Regions from separate parts of the Prescottella sp. R16 genome, predicted to be linked through region 3. Evidence: riboswitches for the same ligand, from Rfam matches in the RefSeq annotation. Region 3 holds a riboswitch; each other region holds the start of a gene.
What was found. A riboswitch is a leader RNA that binds a small molecule or an ion and turns the genes downstream of it on or off. The one in region 3 is predicted to bind cobalamin.
Positions count from the first base shown of each region.

Region 1: another riboswitch for cobalamin. It lies ahead of Q5696_RS16970 (ABC transporter substrate-binding protein); the one in region 3 lies ahead of metE (5-methyltetrahydropteroyltriglutamate--homocysteine S-methyltransferase).
Region 2: another riboswitch for cobalamin. It lies ahead of Q5696_RS03835 (ABC transporter substrate-binding protein); the one in region 3 lies ahead of metE (5-methyltetrahydropteroyltriglutamate--homocysteine S-methyltransferase).

Region 1 is NZ_CP130943.1:3,637,251-3,643,156, reverse strand. It holds gene Q5696_RS16990 (DHA2 family efflux MFS transporter permease subunit) at 1-426, shown strand, start outside; gene Q5696_RS16985 (hypothetical protein) at 647-1,066, shown strand; gene Q5696_RS16980 (MerR family transcriptional regulator) at 1,312-2,124, shown strand; gene Q5696_RS16975 (hypothetical protein) at 2,121-2,702, shown strand; cobalamin riboswitch at 2,754-2,948, shown strand; gene Q5696_RS16970 (ABC transporter substrate-binding protein) at 3,189-4,388, shown strand; gene Q5696_RS16965 (iron chelate uptake ABC transporter family permease subunit) at 4,385-5,512, shown strand; gene Q5696_RS16960 (ATP-binding cassette domain-containing protein) at 5,509-5,906, shown strand, end outside.
Region 2 is NZ_CP130943.1:821,416-827,321, reverse strand. It holds gene Q5696_RS03850 (SDR family oxidoreductase) at 1-211, shown strand, start outside; gene Q5696_RS03845 (S9 family peptidase) at 238-2,361, opposite strand; gene Q5696_RS03840 (phosphoribosylaminoimidazolesuccinocarboxamide synthase) at 2,363-3,247, opposite strand; cobalamin riboswitch at 3,388-3,578, shown strand; gene Q5696_RS03835 (ABC transporter substrate-binding protein) at 3,610-4,590, shown strand; gene Q5696_RS03830 (FecCD family ABC transporter permease) at 4,587-5,654, shown strand; gene Q5696_RS03825 (ABC transporter ATP-binding protein) at 5,651-5,906, shown strand, end outside.
Region 3 is NZ_CP130943.1:960,681-966,586, reverse strand. It holds gene Q5696_RS04460 (AMP-binding protein) at 1-369, opposite strand, end outside; gene Q5696_RS04455 (enoyl-CoA hydratase/isomerase family protein) at 404-1,198, opposite strand; gene Q5696_RS04450 (SLC13 family permease) at 1,195-2,547, opposite strand; gene Q5696_RS04445 (IclR family transcriptional regulator) at 2,688-3,431, shown strand; cobalamin riboswitch at 3,540-3,709, shown strand; gene metE (5-methyltetrahydropteroyltriglutamate--homocysteine S-methyltransferase) at 3,868-5,906, shown strand, end outside.

The sequences.
Region 1 (5,906 bases), 1.9 Mb from region 3:
TACTGGCTGCTGCTCGGCGCCCTGTTCGTACAGGGCCTCGGCATGGGCTGCACCATGATGCCGCTGATGACGGCCGCGATGGTCACCCTCAAGAACGAGATGATCGCCCGCGGCTCGACCCTGATGAACATCGTCCAGCAGACCGCCGGTTCCATCGGCACCGCCACCATGTCGGTGATCCTGACGAACCAGCTCCTCGACCGCAATCTCACCAACGAGAAGGTGGCGATGCAGCACATCGACGCCGTCGTCGCGCAGGAACCGCCCGGCATGCCCGAGCAGATCCTCAGCGCCGCGGCCGACGCGTTCGGTAACACCTTCACCATCGCGTTCATCCTGCTGCTCTGCACGCTGATCCCGGCGTTCTTCCTGCCGCGCAAGCTCACCATCCCGGCCACCAAGGACGTTCCGGTCGCCATGCACTGACCGGTTCGACGCCCTGCCCGTGCCCCCCGAGTGATCCGATCGCTCGGGGGCACGGGTGTGTCGGGGGAGCGGGAAGCAGGTCCGGACATCGAGGGCGAGGGTGCCCTGATTCGTGAGGGTGCGATCCTCGGAGACAGGTGGCAGGGTTCTCGTGGAGTCGGGTGGCGCCAACAGCAGTTGGAGTGACCGAACCCGGCCCCGACGGTTCGTGGAGGTCGCCGTGATCGATGCCGTTCGCCGATCGGTCGCCTGCGCCGCGATCGTGGCCGGTGCGGTTCTGACGACGACGACCGTCGCCTCCGCCGCAGTCACCGTTCCGTTCCAGATCGACCCGGCGCCGTTCGGAAACCCGAACGGCAGCCTCGACGTCCCCTCGATCCGCTGCTGGGCCGTCGTCGGCGACCAGCCCGGCACGGTGACGATCACCGGCCCGAAGGACGGCATGAGGGCATGCCTGCTCCCGGGCGACATGCACTGGCTGAACCTGTCCACCGGCACCTCCGGTACTGCACGGATGTCGGCCGGAATCGACGGATATCCGGAAGCCACCCTGCCGACCGGAACCGGACAGGTCGTCATCGCCGCCACTTCCGCCACCGCCCCGTACACACCGGGCGTCGTGACCGTCCACGTGCCGTAGACGACGGCCCCGGTCAGGGGACCGTTCAGACGCCGGCGCCGGGTGTGCTGACGAATACCCGGTAGTTGATCCCGTCGACCCCGCTGGGCACCGTGGCCACGGCGACCACCGTCCCGGAACCGGTCTCGGCCGGTGGAAGGATGCTGTCGGCTTACGTCCGCGACGTCGACGTCATCGCAACCACTCTCGTATCGTTCACCGACCGGACCGGTGCCTCTCGGGATTCTTGACCTTGACGCAGCGTCATGGTCGACACTCGGATCATGCGGATAGGTCGGATGGCAGAGGCAGCGGGGACGACGCCGAGAGCGGTGCGGCACTATCACCGCCTGGGTCTGCTCGCGGAGCCGGAGCGGTTGCCCAACGGGTACCGCGAGTACACGGTCGACGACGTCGTCCGGCTGATGCGGATCCGGTGGCTCGCCGACAGCGGTGTTCCGCTCGGTTCGATCGCTGCCGTCCTGAACGGTGATCCGGCCGAGGCGGACGCTCGGGACGTGGTGGCCGACCTGCGGGCACTGATCGACGGGATCCGCCGCGAGCAGGCGACGCTCGCGCGGCGCAGCGCGCTGCTCACCGCGATGCTGTCGGACGCCGAGGCCGGGCATCCGATCTCGGCGCTGCCCACCGTGCTCGCCGCCGCGTTCCGGGATGCGATCGACGGGGCCGAGACACGTTCGGTGAGAGCGGAACTGGAACGTGAGCGTGACCTGCTCGAGATGCTTGCCGTCACCGGTGCCGCACCGCCGTCGTTGCTCGACGGTTTCACCGCGGTCGTGGCCGATCCCGGGCAACGATCCGAGTATCTCGAGCTTCTCGTCGCCTGGTCGGCACTCGAAGGTCGACGCCCGGAATCCGTCGAGAACGAGATCGACGCTCTGGTCGACCGGCTGGTCGACAGCTTCGACCGCAACCGGATCGCGCTGTCGGGGCCGGATCCGGGCGACGAGTCGGGGGACTGGCCGCTCACGCTCGAGGATGTCGTCCCCGACCCTGCGCAACGTGAAGTGGTGCTCCGGGCCTCACGAGTCGTGCTGTCCCGCATGGAGGAAACGTGAGAACGTCACGAGCCCTGTGGATGTGGGTACGTGGTCGGAAGTCGATTCCGGGCGGTGATGTCGACGTCTTCACCGCGGAACGCGGGACACTTGCCGTTCCGGTCGCCTTCGCGATCGCGACGGGTATCGAGACCGTCGTCCTGCACCTCGTCGTGCCGTGGCTGTGGTTGCAGATCGTGCTCGCTGTCGGCTCCGTGTGGTCGCTGCTGACGCTGTTCGGTTTCCTGGCGGTGCATCGCACTCACCCGCACTACACGGCGGGTCGTCGTCTCGTGCTGCGGCACTTCGGATCGGTCGTCGCCTCGATCGACCTGGACGATATCGAATCGTCCTCCTGTAGTTCACGATTCACGGAAACAGCGCCGACCGTCGTGGATCGGCGTCTGTTCCTCCCCAACTCCGACGGCACCACAGTGGACGTGGTGCTGAAGACGCCCGTGCCGGTGCGCCTGCCGGCGCTGCTGCCGAGTCGACGGAAGGCTGTGTCGGTGACCGGTGTCAGCGTGTTCGTCGACGATCCGGTGCGACTGGTCGGGCGGCTGCGCGGCGCGGGGGAGGCGTCGGCCGTCGCCCGGTGACCTCCGGTTCTCGGGCGTCGCGGGACCGATGGCAATCGGGTGGCGGGGCCGTTTTCGGTTGTCGGAGACGGCATGTAAGAATGCACCGGTCAGGTGATGACGAAAGAGGAAGCCGGTGCGATGCCGGCGCGGTCCCGCCACTGTATTCGGGGAGCGACCTTCCACACTGCCACGGCCCACACGCCGGAAGGCCGGGGGGAAGCGATGATCCGAGAGCCAGGAGACTCCCGTCGTCGCGATCTCCTATTCGGGGCGGATTTCCCCGAGAGAGGTGGCAGGTCCACCATGCTGCGCTCCACATCGTCTCCACAGTTCGCCGGACAGCGACTCCGTGAGTTCCTCCGGGACAACTCTCTCCACATCCACGCCTGACGCCTCACCGCTCGTTCGGCGTGTCGACGCCGTCGTATCAGGCTGGCCTCGATCGGTGTCTTTTCGGATCCGATTCGAGCCGAAAGCCATTCGCCCGCTCACTGTGGAGAACCCATGCTCAAACGGTCCACGACCGCTGCCCTGACCGCCTTCGTGGCGGTCGGACTGACCGCCACCGCCTGCTCGTCGAGCCCTACCGACGTCGACTCCGCGCTCGACGCGCGGGGGTGCATCACCGACTTCGATGCGAGCATCGACTACTTCCCGGACAAGTCGATCCTGTTCGACGCGAAGAACTTCACCGTCGACTACCACGACAGCTATCAGGTGCTGACCATCGAGCAGCCGTTCCCGGGCGCCTCCCCGGAGTCGTATGTACTGGTCAAGTGCGGTGCGCCGGACCCGGAACTGTCCGGTGACCTGGCCTCGGCACCGAAGATCACGACACCGATCCGGAGCCTGTACTCGGCGTCGACGACGCACCTGCCGCTGATCACCGAACTCGGTCGGCTCGACGTCCTGACCGGTGTCGCGAACGCGGCCAACGTCAACGGCGACGACATCCGGGCCCGCATCGCGGACGGCAAGATCACCGAGTACGCGTCCGGTAAGGCCGTGAACGTCGAGAAGGTCGTCGCGGAGAATCCCGACGTCCTGATGACACAGGGCACCGACGACCCGTCCTATGCGAAGCTGCGCGCCGCGGGCATCCCGGTGGTCGCGAACGCCGAATACCTCGAGAGCACTGCCCTCGGCCGCGCCGAGTGGGTCAAGATGATGGCCGCGCTGACGGGCACCGAGGCGCAGGCGGCCACGCTGTACGACCGGATCCGCAGCGACTACGCGAAGGTGGCCGAGGTCGCCGCCGGGGCCGAGAAGAGGCCCGTCCTGAACGGCACCATGTACCAGGGCACGTGGTACATGCCGGCCGGTGGCAGCTACATCGGCCGGCTGATGCACGACGCCGGCGCCACCTACCCGTGGGCGGGCGACCCCGCGACCGGCAGCCTCCAGCTGAACTTCGAGACCGTCTACACCGAGAACGGCACCGCGCCGCTGTGGATCGTCATGAGCGACTGGGCCACCACCGGCGACGCGGTCGCCGAGGACCAGCGCTACGGACAGCTGACCGCCGTCCAGGACGGCCGGGTGTGGTCCGGCACCGAGGACATGGGTCCGACCGGCGGCAACAACTTCTACCAGCTGGGTGTGCTGCGCCCCGACCTGATCCTCGGTGACCTGGTCGCGATCGTGCATCCGGAGCTCGCACCGAACCACGAGTTCGCGTTCTACCGAGAGGTTCCGCGAGCATGACGGTCGTCCTGACCCGCCCGCCGGCCCCCGACACCGGGATCGCGGATGGGCGGGACGCCACGCCGGCTCCCCGAGCATTCTCCCGCCGGGCGGTCCTCGTCACGGTCGGCCTCACGGCCGCGACCGTGACGCTGTTCCTGCTCGCCCTGGTCCTCGGCCCGGTCCGCGTCCCGCTCGCCGACACGATCCGCGTCGTCCTCGGCGCCGCACCGTCCGATCCGCGCTGGCAGGTCGTCGTGCACGAACTGCGCCTGCCCCGCGCGATCACCGCGGTCCTGGTCGGCGCAGCATTGGGTGTTGCGGGCCTGCAGATGCAGACGCTGTTCCGCAATGCACTCGCGGATCCCTATGTCCTGGGCGCGAGTTCGGGTGCGAGCCTGGGTGTCGCTCTGGTCGTGATCACCGCCGGGACCGCGGGATCGGCTTCGTTCACCGCCGGGCTCGCCGGCATGGGCCGCGCCGGTGTCGTGCTCGCGGCCGCGAGCGGCGCGGCGATCGTCCTGCTGCTGGTGTTGGCGTTGTCGCGCTGGGTGCGGTCGTCGGTGACGCTGCTGCTGGTCGGGGTCATGGTCGGCTCCGCGACCACCGCGATCGTGAGCGTGCTGCTGGTGTACGCGGATCCGGTTCGCGCCCAACTGTTCCTGCTGTGGGGTCTCGGCAGTTTCGCGTCGACGACCTGGGCCGATCTGGCGCTCATGGCGCCGATCGTGCTGGCCGCGGTCGTGGTCGCGCTGGCCACCGTGCGCCCCTTGAACGCACTGCTGCTCGGCGAGGGATACGCCCGAACGATGGGCATCGACGTCCGCCGGACCCGCTTGCTCACCCTGCTCGCGGCGTCGCTGCTCGCCGGTGCGACGACGGCGTTCTGCGGACCGATCGGCTTCCTCGGTCTGGCCGTCCCACACCTGGCCCGGCTGGCCGTCGGCACATCCGATCACCGCGCTCTCGTGCCGACGGTGATGCTGATGGGGTCCGCTGTGGCCCTCGCATGCGGCATCGTGAGTCAGGTACCGAACAGTGACCGGGTCCTGCCCCTCAACGCGGTGACCGCCATGATCGGAGCGCCGATCGTGATCACCGTGCTGATCCGGGCCCGCCGTGGAGTCGATGGAGCCGCCCTGTGAGTACCGATGCAGTGAACCCGGGACACTCGGATGTCGCGCTCCGCCTCGACGGAGTCACCACCGGGTACCCGGTGCGTCGCGCGCTGCGTCCGGCCGTCGCCCGGCCCGTGGCCACCCGGTTGTCGGCGACCGCCCGACGTGGCGAGTTGACGGTGCTCCTCGGTCCCAACGGCAGCGGCAAGTCGACGCTGCTACGGACGATCTGCGGTCTGCAGCCGGCACTCGACGGCACGACCACGCTGGACGGCAGGGACATTCGCGACATGGCGGCCGACGAGGTGGCTCGCGCGATCGCGGTGGTGCTCACCGAACGCGTCGATCCGGGAATGTTGTCCGGGCGCGAACTCGCCGGGCTCGGCCGTACTCCGCATCTGGGCCTCGGTGGCCGTATGGG
Region 2 (5,906 bases), 140 kb from region 3:
ACGCTCCCTGTGGACCGACCCCACCGACGACGACGGAGCCCTCGGCGCGATCACCGGAGACCCCGCCGCCTACAAGGTCGGTATCCCGCTCGGCCGCATCGCCGACCCCGCCGACATCGCCGACACCGTCGAATTCCTGCTGTCCGAACGGGCCCGGCACATCACGATGCAGAGCGTGTACGTCGACGGCGGCGCCACCCTCCGCGCGTGACCGTCACCCCGCGCCGGTAGTGCCGATCAGCCGGCCGCGCCGGCGGTGTCGATCAGCCACGCGTACTCGAACGCGGCTTCCTTCCACTTCTCGTAGCGTCCGCTGACACCGCCGTGCCCGGCACTCATCTCGGTCTTGAGCAGCAGCGGCGCGTCACCGGTCTTCGTCGCTCTCAGGGCCGCAACCCATTTCGCGGGTTCGACGTACAGGACGCGGGTGTCGTTGATACTGGTGATCGCGAGGATCGCCGGATAGTCCTTGGCCTCGATGTTCTCGTACGGGCTGTAGGACCGCATGTACGCGTACACCTGCGGGTCGTCGAGCGGGTTGCCCCACTCGTCCCACTCGATCACCGTCAACGGCAGGTCGGGGTCGAGGATCGAGGTGAGCGGGTCGACGAACGGCACGTTCGCGAGAATGCCCGCGAACAGCTCCGGCGCCAGGTTCGCGACCGCACCCATGAGCAGACCGCCCGCGCTGCCGCCGTCGGCGACCAGCTGCGCCGGCGTCGTGCGTCCCTCGTCGATCAGGTGGCGGGCGCACGCGACGAAGTCGGTGAAGGTGTTCTTCTTGGTGAGAGTCTTGCCGTTCTCGTACCAGAGCCGGCCCATCTCACCGCCCCCGCGCACGTGCGCGACCACGAACACCATGCCCCGGTCGAGCAGCGACAGCCGCGCCACCGAGAACGCCGGATCCATGCTGGACTCGTACGAGCCGTACCCGTACAGCAGCGTCGGGGCGGGACCGGAACCGATTCCCTTGCGCTGCACCACCGACAGTGGAATGCGGGTGCCGTCGTCGGCGACCGCCCACTCGCGGTGCTGCTCGTAGTCGGCCGGATCGAAGTCTCCGAGAACGGGCTGCGCCTTGCGGAGGATCAGCTCTCCCGTCGCGAGCCGGTAGTCGTACACCCGCGACGGCGTGACGAACGACGTGTAACCGATCCGCAGCGTCGGCTGATCCCATTCGGGGTTGGAGCCGAGGCCGACGGAGAACAGTTCCTCGTCGAACTGCATCTCGGTGAGCTCGCCGTACCCGTCGGCAGTGAGCGGCCAGATCGCCAGCCGGGTCAGTCCGTCGCGCCGGTAGCTGAGCACGAGATGGTCGGCGAACGTGTCGATGTCCTCGAGCCGCACGTCCCGGCGGTGCGGGATCAGGATCTCCAGCGCGGACGGGTCCGCGACGGGAGCCTGCGCCAGGACGAAGTTCTCGGCCTTCTCCCCGTCCGCGGTGACGTCGTTGTGCAGAACGAGGAACCGGTCCTCACCCGCGATCACGGCGTGCTCGGCGGAGTATTCGACGCCCTCACGGCGCGGCAGGATCACCCGGAACTCGCCCTCGGGGTTCGCGGACTCGAGGATCCACCCCTCGGTGGTGATCTTGGAGCCGACCCAGATCATCAGGTACTTCTCGCTGCGCGTCGACCCGACCGACACCCAGTAGCGGTCGTCCGGCTCGTGGAACACCTGCACGTCCGCGGACCGGTCGGTGCCCAGTTCGTGCCGCCACACGGTGTCCGGGCGCCACGCGTCGTCGACCGTGAGATAGAAGACGTGCCGGTTGTCGGCTGCCCACGTCGCGCCGGGCGCGGTGTTCGGGATCTCGTCGGCCAGCAGTTCCCCGGTCGTCAGATCCTTGAACCGCAGCGTGTACCGCTCGTCCCCGACGACGTCGACGGCGTACGCCAGCAGGGCGCCGTCGAGGCTGATGCTGTACGCACCCAGCGCGAAGAACTCGTGTCCCTCGGCCTCACTGTTGCCGTCGAGCAGCACCTGCTCGCCGGCGATCGCGGCGTCCGCGGACAGATCCGGCGGCGTCCAGTCGTCCGGATCCGCGATCGGGCACCGGCAGTGGACGCCGTACTGTTTCCCCTCGACGGTGCGCGAGTAGTACCACCACTCGCCCAGCCGCGTCGGCACCGACATGTCGGTTTCCTGGGTGCGGGATTTGATCTCCTGGAAGATCTTCTCCCGCAACGACTCCAGATGTTCGAGCTGCTGCTCGGTGTACGCGTTCTCCGCCTCCAGATACGCGACGACCTCGGGGTTCTCCTTGTCGCGCAGCCACTCGTAGGGGTCGACGAACGTGTCCCCGTGATGGGTGCGTTCGAGGGGAACTCGTTTGGCGACAGGAGGAGTCGGCGTACTCACGTCAGCCCACCCAGTCCTCGAACGACAGGCCCGAGATGCGTTCGTACGCTTCGATGTAGCGGGCGCGGGTCGCGTCGACGATCTCCTGGGGCAGCGCCGGCGGCGGCGTGTCCGAGCTCCGGTCCCAACCGGATTCGGGGCCGGTGAGCCAGTTCCGGACGAACTGCTTGTCGAAGCTGGGCTGCACCTTGCCGACCTCGTAGCCGTCGGCAGGCCAGTAGCGCGAGGAGTCCGGCGTCAGCACCTCGTCGGCGAGCACCAGGTTGTTGTCGGAGTCGAGACCGAACTCGAACTTGGTGTCGGCGAGGATGATTCCCCGGTCCCGTGCGAAGTTCGCAGCTCGCGTGTAGATGTCGATCGTGTCGTCGCGCAGCTTGACCGCGAGATCCTGGCCGACCTTGTCGACGACGGCCTGGAAGTCGATGTTCTCGTCGTGGTCACCGATCGCGGCCTTGCTGGCCGGGGTGAAGATCGGCTCGGGCAGCTCGCTCGCCTCGACCAGCCCCTCGGGCAGGGCGACGCCGCACACCGCACCGGTGTTGCGGTAGTCGACCAGTCCGGACCCGGTCAGGTAGCCACGCGCCACACACTCGACGGGCACCATGTTCAGCCGGCGCACCACCAGCGCGCGTCCGAGCACCTCCTCGGGAATGCGCTCGTCGAGCGGATCCCCGGCCAGGTGGTTGACGCCGCCGAGCTTCTCGAAGAAGAACACGCTCATCGCGGTGAGGACACGGCCCTTGTCCGGGATGGGGGTGCTCAGGATGTGGTCGTAGGCCGAGATCCGGTCACTCGCGACCAGCAGGAGATGCTCGTCGTCGATCACGAAAAGATCGCGGACCTTGCCGCCGGCCAGGTGGGTGTAGGACTCGAGTGAAGGACGCACGACGATCACCCTATCGGTCCGCCGGACCGCCGACCCATCCCCTCGATCCCCGTCCCCCCGCGTTTTGCGCACCTGTCGCGCCGAAAATCCCGGGAAAGTCGCGCCAAGTGCGCGAAATGCGGAAGAAACGGCGTCGACTATCCTGGGCCCGTTGCCACGGTGAACGGGAAGTCCGGTGCAAAAACCGGCGCGGTACTCGCCACTGTGAGCAGATACGTCGACTCGACGTGCGGCCCTCGAGCCACTGGAGAAATCCGGGAAGACTCGCCGGGCCGGGAGACGACGCTCGTATCTGCCGAGCCAGGAGACCGGCCGTGGCACATACCTGCACGTTTTCCACGAGTCATGGAAGGCGGGTCGCTGTGCGCACCCTTGTCTCTCGCCGAGCCCTGTCCACGGTGGCGGTCGTCACCGCTGCCCTCACCCTCACCGCGTGCGGCGGGTCGCCGGATTCCGGCGACAGCACCGCCGCGATCTCCCTGCAGAACTGCGGCCGCACCGTCACCCTCGACGGGCCCGCGCAGCGCGCGGTCACCCTCAACCAGGGGGCGACCGAGTCGGCGCTGGCCATGGGCGCGCAGGAGCAGATGGTCGGTACCGCGTACCTCGACGACACGATCGCCCCGCAGTGGCAGGACGCGTACGCGCAGGTGCCGGTCCTGAACGAGTCCGGCTACCCGAGCCGTGAAGCCGTCCTCGAGACGAAGCCGGATCTGGTGCTGGCGTCGTACGCGACCGCGTTCGACGAGAAGGCCGCCGGCTCGCAGGACTCGCTCGCCGACCTGGGCATCGCGTCGTACGTGTCGCCGTTCGCGTGCGCCGACAAGTCCCAGCGCGCCCCCGTGAGCTGGGAGTCGGTTCAGAACGAGATCGCCGACTACGGGCGGATGTTCCACAGCGGCGACGCAGCACGGAAGAACACGGAGCTGCGGTCGATCCTCGAAGAGATCCGGTGGAACAAGGCCGGCAACGGCAAGTCCGTCTTCTGGTACGACAGCAAGACCGACACCCCCTATGTGGGCGGCAACGCCGGCGGACCGCAGTTGATCATCGACGCGGTCGGCGCCACCAACGTGTTCGCGGATCTGAACGGGGCGTGGGGCGCCGGCAGCTGGGAGACCGTGCTGCGGGCGGACCCGGACGTCATCGTCCTCGTCGACGCGTCCTGGGACACCGCCGAGTCGAAGAAACAGTTCCTGAAGAACGATCCGGCGCTGCGTGATCTGGCGGCGGTGCGGGACGACGCATTCGTGGTGATCCCGTTCTCCGAGGGCACCCCCGGACCGCGGCTGATCGACGGCGCCCGGTCGGTCGCCGAGCAGCTGGGCGGCATCCGGAAATGAGTGTGGTGTCCCGGGCACCGGCGCGGGCACGCACGCGGATCCGGGCCGGCTGGGCGGGTTGGTCGGCGCTGCTGGCCGCGCTGCTCACGCTCAGTTGCGCGGCCGGTGTCGTGATCGGGGCGGCGGACCTGTCGTTCGGGGAGGTGGTGTCGTCGATCGCCGGACGCCTCGGTCTCGGCGCGGGCACCGACCTGCTCACCACCCACATCGTCGTCGACCTGCGGCTGCCGCGGGTGCTGGCCGCCGCGCTCGCCGGGGCGGGGTTGGCCCTGTGCGGCGCGGTGCTGCAGTCCCTGACCGGCAATCCGCTCGCCGACCCGTATCTGCTGGGCATGTCGGGGGCGGCGTCGCTCGGCGCGGTCCTCGCGCTCGCCGGCGGGGTCGGGGCCGTCGGGGTGCTGGGTGCGAGCACCGTGTCGGTGTCCGCGTTCGTGGCCGCGGTCCTCGGGCTGCTGCTCGTGTTCGTGATCGCGACCAACCGGTCGGGCGCGCTCGTGCCGGGCCGGTTGATCCTCGGCGGTATCGCGGTCGGCCAGTTCACGGCAGCACTCACGTCGGCGATCGTCATGCTCGGTGACCGGGACCTCGCGCAGCGGGTACTGCAGTGGACGCTCGGCTCGGTGGCCGGGGTCCGCTGGTCGAGCCTCGGCCCGATGCTCGCGGTGGTCGCACTGACGGCCGGGGTCGTGCTCGCGCACGCGCGGGTACTCGACTCGTTCGCATTCGGTGACCGGGCCGCCGCGAGCCTCGGCACGCACGTCGAACGCTCCCGCTGGGTGCTGTACGGGGTGGCGTCGCTGTGCACCGCGACGCTCGTCGCGCAGGCCGGGGTGATCGGTTTCGTCGGTCTCGTCGTCCCGCACGCCGCCCGGATACTCGTCGGCCCGTTGCACGCCCGCCTGCTGCCCGTGGTCGCTCTCACCGGTGCGGTGCTGCTGGTGTGGGCCGACATCGCGGCCCGCACCGTGCTCCCGGGGCGCGAACTGCCGATCAGTGTGGTCACCGCGGTCGTCGGCGTCCCGGTGTTCGTACTGCTGCTGCGCCGACGGGGAGCGCGCGCATGAGCCACCACTCCCCCGAGGTCCGCGTCGAGCACATCACGTGGTCGGCGGACGGCACCACGATCCTCGACGACGTCACGTGCTGCGCCCCGTCCCGCAAGGTGACCGGTCTGATCGGACCCAACGGCTCCGGCAAGACGTCACTGCTGTCGACGATCGCCCGTCTGACCCGCCCCGATTCCGGGCGCATCCTGCTCGGCGACGATCCGGTGACGACGATCCACCGCCGCGAGTTCGCCCGCACCGTCGCACTGC
Region 3 (5,906 bases):
CGCCGCCGACCGGTCCGGGCCCGCCCCCGGGCCAGCGGCCGACGGCGGGGTCACGCCGTGCGGCACTGGGCCGATCCAGTGCGTGGCCCGGCTGTCGCGGAGGAAGTAGTCGATCTCCCGGGGCCCCGAGTCCACCGGAACGGGTACCACCGGAACACCTTTCACGATACAGGCCACGATCGCGGCGAGCGCGTCGATCGTCGGCTCGGCCAGCACCGCGACCGGACCTTGGTCGGGTAGCCCGGCCGCGATGTCCGCGGCACGGACCGCCAACTGCTCCCGGGAGAACTGTTCGCCTCCGATCGTGACGGCGTCCGCGTGGTCGCGGATGGTGGTGCCGGGGTCGATAGCCGTGAGGAACGAGGTCATGTCCATCTCCTGATACAACGTGTGCGATCGATGCTTACGGGGCCGAGGCCGGTGTCCGGAAGTCCTTGCGGCCGAAGGCGCTCAGCGCGTCGGCGATATCGGGGTTGTCCATCCGCCGCCACCGCTCCTGCGCGTCTACGGCGGCGTCGGCGGACACGGTGGCCGCGTCCACGACGGATTTCGCGGCGCGCACCGACACCGCCGAGCGGCCGGCGATCGTGCGCGCCAGTCCGAGCGCCGTCGACCGGACGTCGTCGTGGCGGACGACCTGGTGGACCATCCCGTACCGGAGCGCGGACCGGGCGTCGACGGGGTCGGCGGTGAACAGCAACAGCTTCGCCACCGCGGGGCCCACCACCCGGACCAGCCGGATCACCGACGCCGCGGGGTAGACGATGCCCAACTTCGCCGGGGTGATAGCGAACGACGACCGTTCGGCCGCGACCCGCAGGTCGCACGCGAACGCCAACTGGGCACCGCCACCGACACAGTTCCCGTCGACGGCGGCGATCGTGGGCACGGCCGCCTCGGCGATCCGGCGCTCTACCGCGACCAGTTCGTCGGCAACCCGGTGCGCGCCGTCCGGAGTGATCTCACCGATGTCCATACCGGAACTGAAGCTGCGACCGCGGCCGGTGAGCACGACGGCCGCGACGTCCGAGTCCGCGATGTCGGTGAAGACCTCGTCGAGCCTGTGGCGCATGAACCGCGTGATCGAGTTGTGGGTGCGCGGATTGTCGAGCGTCACCACGGCGATACGGTCGTGCACTTCGACGGTCACCGCACCGGCTGAGGTGGTGTCGCCGCCCGCTCCCGGAGGCCGGGTCACAGCGCGATCCCGGGCAGCACCAGCACACCTACGAGGACGAGCGGGCCGAGCACGACGAGAGACAGGCCCCACCGCGTCAGCAACCGGGTCATGCGCGGACGCTGCGCCTCGTCCACCGTGCTCGCCACGCACGTCGCGCCGACGGTGGAGAACGGTGACACGTCGACGATGGACGCGCACACCGCGAGCGCACAGATCAACGCCCAGCCGGGCACGCTGCCCGATGCCACGAGCGGCAGGGTCAGCGGGACGAGCGCCGCGAGCATCCCGGTCGTGGACGCGAACGCGGACACCAGTGCCGCGACGAAGCACAGGAACAGGGCCGCGAGGAGCGGGGAGCCGATGTCGGTGGCGAGTTCACCGAGCATGTCGATGGCCCCGATGTGGTCGAGGACGCCGACGAAGGTGATGATGCCGCCGACGAGGAGCACCGTCTGCCAGTCGATACGACCGACCGCCTTGCGTCCGGCGTCCGGGTCGAGCAGCGTCAGCACAGCGCCGAACGCGAATCCGAGCACACCGATCTCGGGATCGGCGCCGACGAGCGACAGCACCACCACGGTGCCGACGAGCCCGATCATGCACAGCACCGTCATGATCTGCACCGGTGTGAAGGACGGGGACGCTGCCCGCTCGCCGGAATGGTCGCTGCCGCCGGGGCTCGGCGGTTCGTCGGCCGATCCGCCGTCCACGAGACCGCCGCCGACCGTGGCCAGACTGCGCGCCCGCGCCCGCTGCTCCGTATCGGCACGGAGCACTCGACGTCGACCGAAGAGCACGTACGCGCACGCGAACAGCACGATGTTGATTCCGAGGGCCACCGCGAAGAGCACCAGCGGACTCAGTGCAATCCCGGCCTCCTGGGCCGTCCCGTAGGCGACGATGCCGAACAGGCTGGTCGGCGCGAACGCGCCGGCGCTCAGGCCCGTGCCCATCGCCAGGGCCATCAGCATCGGATCGATGCCCCGCTTGTCGGCGACCACCATGCCCACCGGGAACAGCACCAGCGCCCCCAACGGCGCTCCCATCGACGCGAGACCCGCGCTCAGGACAAAGAACACCGTGGGGAGCACGGCCGTCCGATCGCCGACCTTCGCGAGGGACGATTCCACGATCCGGTCGATCGTCCCGTTGACGTGCGCGATCCCGAAGAAGTAGGTCACGCCCACCAGCAGCACGAGGATGCCGACTGGGAACCCGCCGACGACCTCGTCGAGCGGCATGCCCGCCAGCCCGATCCCGACGAGGCTCGCCGCGGCGAACATCAGCACGCCGATGTTGATCTTCCGCAGCGTCCCTACCACGAAGACGCCGACGAAGATCGCCAGCGCCACCCATTGAATTGCCATCCGTTCGCCTCCGACACGTCGTTCGGTTCTGGGGTCAACTTTTCCAATCGGTCCACTGTGTGGCACACTGGTCTACCTACTGAACCAGTTCGGAGTAAGCTAGCTCACACCGGCGTGCCGGTCAACGGAGAGGAAGAACCATGTCCACCACCAGCGTGGTCTCGGCGTTCCGCGTGCTCGAGGAGGTCGCCCGGATGCAACCGGTGGGCCTGTCGGAGCTGGCTCGCGCCGTCGAACTACCCAAGAGCACGGTCCAGCGTTGCCTGCTCACGCTGCACGACATCGGCTGGCTCCGCCCGACGAACACACAGCCCACCCGCTGGAAGCTGACCTATCGGGCGTTCTCGGTCGGGACCCAGGCCGCCGACCAGGACACGTTCCGCGACACGGCACTCCCGTTCCTGAGCGACCTGCAGTTGGCCACCACCGAGACGATCCACCTGACGGTGCCCGACGGCGACGAACTGATCCTCATCGAGCGCCTCGACACCCCGCACCAGTTGCGTGCATTCCTTCCACTGGGCACCCGGATCCCGCTCCACGCCTCGGCAACCGGGCTGGCGTTCCTGGCGGCGAGCAGTGACGAGTTCGTCGAAAGCTACGGGGCCACGGCGCTGCTGGCCCGCACCCCGAACACGATCACCGACCCGGACGTTCTGCATTCGACCGTCGAAAAGATTCGGCGCCAAGGCTATTCGGTGAACGAACAGGGACTGAGCACCGGGATCACTGCGCTCGGCGCCGCCATCCTCGGCCCCCGAGGCGAACCGATCGGTTCGGTGTCGGTGTCCGGCCCCAGCAGCCGCATGACGCCGGACAAGTTCGAGTTCTTCGGCCGTGCGGTGTGCGAGGCCGCGCAGCAGGTGCACGCGGCACTGATCTGAGGCGACCGCGCTTCCCTCGGCCCGGGCGGCCTATGCTGGACGGTGCAGCTGGTTCGCCGGCGCGGTCGTGAGGAGCCCCGAAGACCGTCGTCGGCGTCGAAGCGTCCCCGGTCGTGAGGCCGTCGGACGTGAGAGGGAACCCGGTGGAAGTCCGGGACTGTCCCGCAGCGGTGAGTGGGAACGACCGCCGTCATCACGCACTGGACCGTCAGGTCCGGGAAGCGACGGCCAGTAGGTTCGGGGTGTACCCGAGCGCCCGCGAGTCCGAAGACCTGCCGACTGTGCCGGGCACGCCGTGCCCGGCGGTCCACCGCCTCGAGGAAAAGGCGAGTAGATCGGCTCGGACTTCGTGCTGCCCGCTGGCAGGCACCTCAGGGGCTCGTTCTTCTCGTCTACCGGCGGTGACCGTCCACGCTGTGAGCAATTGGAGAACATCGTGACCATCGCTTTCACCGCAACGGTCCTGGGATCGCCCCGCATCGGACCGCATCGCGAACTGAAGAAGGCCGTCGAGTCCTACTGGGCCGGGAAGCTCGACGCCGCCGCACTCTCCTCGGTCGGTGCGGATCTGCGCCGGCAGACGTGGACCGAACTGGCCGACGCCGGTATCGATTCCGTTCCGGTCAACACGTTTTCGTACTACGACCAGATGCTCGACACCGCCGTCCTGCTCGGTGCACTGCCGGAGCGGGTCGCGGGGATCGAGAACGATCTGGACCGCTACTTCGCGGCCGCCCGCGGCACCGACACCGTGCCGCCGCTCGAGATGACGAAGTGGTTCGACACCAACTACCACTACCTGGTCCCCGAGATCACCGCGGCGACGACGTTCTCGCTGCACCCGGAGAAGATCCTCGGCGAGATCGCCGAAGCCCGCGCGCTCGGTGTGCCGGCGCGGCCCGTCGTCGTCGGACCGATCACGTTCCTGCTGCTGTCGAAGTTCGAGGACCTCGAGCCGCTGGACCGTCTCGACGACGTCGTCGCGCTGTACGCCGACCTGCTGGAACGGCTCGCGGACGCCGGTGCCGAGTGGGTGCAGATCGACGAGCCGGCGCTGGTCGCCGACCGCACCGACGCGGAACTGGCCGCGGTGCGCTCGGTGTACCGACTGCTCTCGGCGCTCGATCGACGGCCGGCGATCCTGGTGGCGTCGTACTTCGGCGACCTCGGGGACGCGTTGCCGGCCCTCCTCGACACCGAGGTCGAGGGCATCGCCGTCGACCTCGTCGCCGGATCCCTCGCTACCGTCGCCGCAGCCGAGGGCATCGACCGCAAGCACGTCGTCGCCGGTGTCGTCGACGGCCGCAACGTGTGGCGCACCGACCTGGACCGTGCCCTCGACACTCTCGACGCCCTGCGGGAACGGGCCGGTTCGGTGGCGGTGTCCACGTCGTGCTCGCTGCTGCACGTGCCCTACACCCTCGACGGTGAGGACGGTCTCGATCGTGCGCTGCGGTCGTGGCTGGCGTTCGGCACCGAGAAGATCCGGGAGGTCTCGGCCCTCGCGACCGCGCTGCGGTCGGGCCGTGACGCGATCGCCGACGAGCTGACCGAGTCGCGTGCGGCCGTGGCCACCCGCTCCGCCGACCCGCGCCTGCACGACGACGCGATCCGCGGCCGCCTCGCCGCGCTGACCGCGTCGGACCGCACCCGGGCCGCGGCCGCCGCGCGGCGCACCGTGCAGGCGGCCGCACTGCCGTTGCCGCCGCTGCCGACCACGACGATCGGCTCGTACCCGCAGACCACCGAGATCCGGGTGGCCCGCGCGGCCCTGCGCACCGGCGCCGTCGACCGGGCCGAATACGAGCGTCGTATGCGGGAGGAGATCGCCGATGTGATTGCGCTGCAGGAGGATCTGGGGCTGGATGTGCTGGTGCACGGCGAGCCCGAGCGCAACGACATGGTGCAGTACTTCGCCGAACAGCTCGACGGTTTCGCGGCGACCGCGAACGGCTGGGTGCAGTCGTACGGCAGCCGCTGTGTCCGCCCTCCGATTCTGTTCGGTGACGTGCGGCGCCCGCAGGCGATGACCGTCGACTGGATCGCGTACGCGCAGTCGCTGACCACCAAGCCGGTCAAGGGCATGCTCACCGGCCCCGTCACGATCCTGGCGTGGTCGTTCGTGCGGGACGACCAGCCGCTCGCCGACACCGCCGACCAGGTGGCGCTCGCGATCCGCGACGAGACCGTGGACCTCGAGAAGTCCGGTGCGGCGGTGATCCAGGTGGACGAGCCCGCGCTGCGCGAACTGTTGCCGCTGCGGGCCGCCGAGCAGCCGGCCTACCTGGACTGGTCGGTCGGCGCGTTCCGTCTCGCGACGGCGGGTGTCGCCGACGCCACCGCGATCCACACCCACCTGTGTTACTCCGAGTTCGGTGAGGTCATCGGGGCGATCGCGGGGCTCGACGCGGACGTCACGTCGATCGAGGCGGCCCGCTCGCACATGGAGGTGCTCGACGACCTGCGCGCCGTCGG